Regions from separate parts of the Exiguobacterium sp. KKT215 genome, predicted to be linked through region 1. Evidence: riboswitches for the same ligand, from Rfam matches in the RefSeq annotation. Region 1 holds a riboswitch; the other holds the start of a gene.
What was found. A riboswitch is a leader RNA that binds a small molecule or an ion and turns the genes downstream of it on or off. The one in region 1 is predicted to bind FMN.
Positions count from the first base shown of each region.

Region 2: another riboswitch for FMN. It lies ahead of ribD (bifunctional diaminohydroxyphosphoribosylaminopyrimidine deaminase/5-amino-6-(5-phosphoribosylamino)uracil reductase RibD); the one in region 1 lies ahead of ACZ2GZ_RS04990 (ECF transporter S component).

Region 1 covers NZ_CM145756.1:947,528-950,007, forward strand. Annotated here, with positions in the region: gene ACZ2GZ_RS04985 (nucleotidyltransferase family protein) at 1-152, opposite strand, end outside; gene ACZ2GZ_RS04990 (ECF transporter S component) at 231-818, opposite strand; FMN riboswitch at 978-1,119, opposite strand; gene ACZ2GZ_RS04995 (HesB/IscA family protein) at 1,217-1,573, shown strand; gene ACZ2GZ_RS05000 (hypothetical protein) at 1,614-1,856, opposite strand; gene ACZ2GZ_RS05005 (NAD-dependent epimerase/dehydratase family protein) at 1,985-2,480, shown strand, end outside.
Region 2 covers NZ_CM145756.1:731,438-733,917, forward strand. Annotated here, with positions in the region: gene ACZ2GZ_RS03850 (undecaprenyl-diphosphate phosphatase) at 1-776, shown strand, start outside; FMN riboswitch at 871-1,013, shown strand; gene ribD (bifunctional diaminohydroxyphosphoribosylaminopyrimidine deaminase/5-amino-6-(5-phosphoribosylamino)uracil reductase RibD) at 1,166-2,245, shown strand; gene ribE (riboflavin synthase) at 2,226-2,480, shown strand, end outside.

The DNA of each region.
Region 1 (2,480 bases):
GGATAGCCGTGCACGTCATCCCATATCTTCGCCCGTACGTATCCGGCACAGATCCACCAGTCGGGTAAATTGAGCGAAGCGACGGTCGTCAATAGACGCATCAATTCATCATCATTTTCTAAAAAAAGGGTCACCTCTTCAGTCGTGTTCAATCCATCTCCTCCAATCCTCTCCTAAGCATAACGTATCCAAATAAAAAGCACCTCGATCGAAATCGAGGTGCATGTCAGTTACGCTTGAAGTTGCATCCGCTGGCGTTCGATCCACGGCTTCAACTTGAGGAAGAGTGGGACGAACAAGGCGCTGATCAACAACGCTTTAATAAGGTTGAACGGCAAGATGCCATAGAGGACGAGGTCCGTTTTGACTGCCGGTTGCGCCATCTCGGTCATGCCGAAGAAGAACGCGTATGCTGGTAAGATGAGCAAATAGTTCAAAATCGCCAAGCTGAGTGCCATCGTGATTGTGCCGGCCACGAGGCCTGAAGCGAGCGCTTTATTCGTTTTACGTTTATGGTAGAACCATGCGACCGGATACATGAAAGCGACACCTGCAAAGAAGTTTGCGACTTCACCGACCGGAACGCCGCCACCGTTAAAGACATAGTAGAGGACGTTTTTTAGAGCGACGACCACGACGCCTGCGAGTGGGGAGAACACGATTCCGGCGACGAGCGCGGGAATGTCACTAAAGTCCACTTTTAGGAATGGTGGTAGGAATGGCAGCGGGAAGTTAAAGAGCATGAGGACAAAAGAAATGGCCCCGAGCATCGATAGCGTCACCAGTGTTGTCAATCGTTTGTTGCGCGTTGTTTTCATCAAAATCTCTCCTTTTGTCGCTCCTTGATGAATGGCACCCGTCGCATAGAAAAACCCGATTGTATCAAACAATCGGGAGAGTTTACGCGCATACGAAATAGATGTTCTCGTCGGCGTTTAGACCACGCCAAAGAAAACATCCGGATATCGGTCGGATGCCGCCATCTTCTCCCATCCAGACTATACTGTCGGCTTTCGAATCTCACGAAATCAGCAAGCAACGCCTTGCTCGCTCACGGGCTGAGAAGATCATGTCTTCAATACCGCCGGTCGGGAATTTCACCCTGCCCCGAAGATGGAACGATTTAATTTTTTTTGTTACAGTTTAGTTATACAAGATATTTCACAAAATCTCAAGTCAGTTGACTTGAAGTTAAGATAATGAAGGAGGAGTTCAGATGATTCATTTGACAGAGTCAGCTGCATTGCAAGTCATCGATATGATGAAACAGACAGAACACCCCGAAAATCAGTACTTGCGCATCAAGGTACAAGGTGGGGGATGCACCGGCCTCTCGTACGGGATGGGGTTTGATGAAGACAAGACGGATCGAGATATCCAGTTCGACCATCACGGCGTCCGTGTCATCGTTGCTGAAGCCGATCATGGCGTCGTCGATGGCCTCGAGATTGACTATAAGCAGTCGATGCTCGGTGGCGGGTTTACGATTAAAAACCCGAACGCCATCGCCACGTGCGGATGCGGTTCGAGTTTCCGGACGGCGTCGAACGCCGGGACACCTGGAGATTGCTAAACGAAAGGCCAATCATATGGACGATTGGCCTTTTTTTGGTTCAGTCGTTTTCTTCCATCAAAATCAAGCGAATCACTTTTGACGTCGCATCCAATTCGATGTGATGTTGCCAAGGGCGGAACGCCGTGATTTTACACGTGTCGGTCGTGATTTGGAATGAACAGACGCTCTCTTCTTCTTGGTCAAGGACCGAGTAGCGGCTGAAATCCGATAAACTTTGGTAGATGGCGTATTGCTTCGGTAACTCACACGTCCATCCTTTTTCTAACATGATTTGATGCATGGGCCTCGCCTCTTTCTTTTCTATATATATAAGAATAACAAAAAAATTCAAGGAAGTGGAAGATTAGGCGAGAGGATGCAAGGGAAAATGAAAAGAGATGTCATTTTTATGTAGGAGGGGTAGGGACGATGAGAAAAGTATTGATATTCGGCGGGTCACGTTATTTCGGAAAGCGATTGGCACTTCGGTTGGCGGAAGCCGGGGATGATGTGACGATTGTGACGCGAGGACAACTCCAAGTGCCCGAGGCGGAAGGAATCCGTTCGATCAAAGGAGACCGACAATCGGTGGCGACGATGAAAGACTTATCGCGCGATCATTATGATGTCGTCTATGACAATATTTGTTTCAACCCATATCAAGCGAAAATCGCCTCGGACGCCTTCATGGACCAAGTCGGCAAATATGTGCTCACGTCGACGATGTCCGTCTATGCACCGGGTGCCGATTTGAAAGAAAGTGACTTCAATCCGCTCCACCACGACTATCATCTTGAATCCGAACATGACTATGGTCAAGGGAAGCGGGAAGCCGAGTCCTACTTCTTCCATCGCGCCTCATTCCCGGTCGCGACCGTCCGTTTGCCAATCGTCTTAGGCCCGGACGACTATACGGACCGTCTCA
Region 2 (2,480 bases), 220 kb from region 1:
TTCAAGGGTTCACCGAGCCGATTCCAATCTCATCAAGCGGTCACTTGGTCATCTTCCAAGAGCTGTTTGATATCGAGTTACCGGGGCTCTCCTTCGAGATTTTCGTGAACTTTGCCTCGTTGCTCGCCGTGTTAACGATTTATCGGCAGGACGTCGTCCGTCTCGTCGTCAGTCTGTGGACGTTCTTGTTTAAAAAGGACCGCAGTGACGAGACGATGGTCGACGTCAAGTTCATTGGTCTCTTGCTCGTCGCCACGGTCCCAGCCGGTGTGCTCGGCGTCCTGTTCGGCGATTGGATTGGCGAGAAGCTCAGCGGCGTCGCCACGGTCGGTTATACGCTTATCCTGACCGGGGTCGCGCTCTGGTTCATCCGGAATATGCGAGGGAATAAAGGAGACGGCGGCATCACGCTCCGCGACGCCATCTTAATCGGTCTCGCTCAAGCGGTCGCGCTCATCCCAGGGATCAGTCGCTCCGGGGCGACAATCGTCATGGCGATGTTGCTCGGCATCAAACAAGAGTCGGCGCTTCGCTTCTCGTTCTTCCTGTTCATCCCGATCAGTCTCGGGGTGACGATTTTAGAGGGACCGGAGTTGTTCACGAATCCAGAAACACGTGATTTGTTCGGACCGCTCATCTTGGCGTTCATCGCCTCGTATGCGCTCACGGCCATCTCGCTCAAATGGTTCCAGCACATCATGGCGAAAGGCGAGCTCAAATACTTCTCCTTCTATTGCTGGGTTGTCGGACTCCTCGTCGTTTTATTCTTGGCTTGATTTACAAAGCGTTGCTCACACGAGCGGCGCTTTTTTTGCGCATTTCGTTTTGCCATCCATTTATTTTTGCGCTAAAGTGGAGACGTACAAACAAATATTCCTTCGGGGTCGGGTGAAAGTCCCAACCGGCGGTGATGGGCGCGAGCCTTAAGTCCGTGACCCGGTCGCACGTGTGCGAACGGTGGATCTAGTGCGATTCTAGAGCCGACAGTATAGTCTGGATGGGAGAAGGAAACATGACAGGTCCACGCGACCTGTAGTTCGTCGTACGTTTTTCTGTAAAGAAAACGCTTATTTGGCTTGCCCAAATGACGACGGACGACTCCCACCGAGACCTTGAGGATCATTCCTTGAGGTCTTTTTGTTTGTACGAAACAAGGAGGGAGATTATGCAACAGTACATGCAACAAGCCATCCAATTGGCCAAATCCGCCTCTTCGACCGGCGTCAATCCGCGCGTCGGGGCCGTCGTCGTCAAGGACGGTCGGGTCGTCGGGTTCGGCGCCCACTTGAAGGCGGGGGAAGCGCACGCCGAAGTGCACGCCATCCGCATGGCCGGTGCTGCCGCCTATGGCGCCACGATGTATGTCACGCTCGAACCGTGCTCGCATTATGGCAAGACACCGCCGTGTGCCGATTTAGTCGTAGAGTCGGGCATCAAACGGGTCGTCATCGCGATGAGCGACCCGAATCCGCTCGTGTCAGGGCAAGGCATCGCTCGATTGAAAGCGGCCGGGATTGATGTCGAGGTCGGACTGCTCGAGAGTGAGGCACGAACGCTCAACGTGGCGTTCTTGCGCTCGCTCGAGACGAAACGGCCGTATGTCATCTTAAAGACGGCGACGAGCCTTGACGGCAAAGTCGCCCTCGATACCGGTGACAGCAAGTGGGTGACCGGAACCGAAGCGAGACGGGACGTCCATGAACTGCGGGCGTCGGTCGATGCGATTTTGACCGGTGTCGGCACTGTCCTCGCTGATGACCCGGCCCTCACCGTCCGGCTCGACCGCGAGACGACGGAACCGCTCCGGGTCGTGCTAGACCGAGAGTTACGCACGCCGCTGTCAAGTCAGCTCGTCCGGACGGCGAACGATGTGCCGGTGCTACTCTACACGACGTCCGACGATCAAACGAAGCGGGACGCGTTCATCGAGCGCGGCGTCGAACTCGCGGCGTACACGTCGCTCGACGCTGTGCTGCAAGACGTCTACGCACGCGGCATCGGTCGCCTGCTCGTCGAAGCGGGACCGACGCTCGTCACATCACTCTTGGACGGACGGTTCGTCGACGAGTGGGTCATGTACCAGTCACCGCGCGTGTTCGGCGGCAAGGGCGGATTTTACCGTTCGCATCATGACGGTCCGCTCGATGCAATCAATCGGTATGACGTGCAATCGATCGAGACGGTCGGCGCCGACATCAAACTCATCATGCGAGAGGGGGAGTCCGATGTTCACGGGAATCGTTGAAGAAATCGGTAGTGTCAAGGCAGTGAAACGCAACGGTCCGTCCCTCCGGCTCACGCTCGCCGGAAAAATCGTCCTCGAGGACGTGAAGCTCGGTGACAGTATCTCCGTCAACGGCACCTGTCTCACCGTGACGACGTTCGATCGTGACAGCTTCTCGGTCGATGTCATGCCGGAAACGCTGAAGGCGTCGAGTCTCGACGGGGTCCGCCCCGGCACGAACGTTAACTTGGAGCGG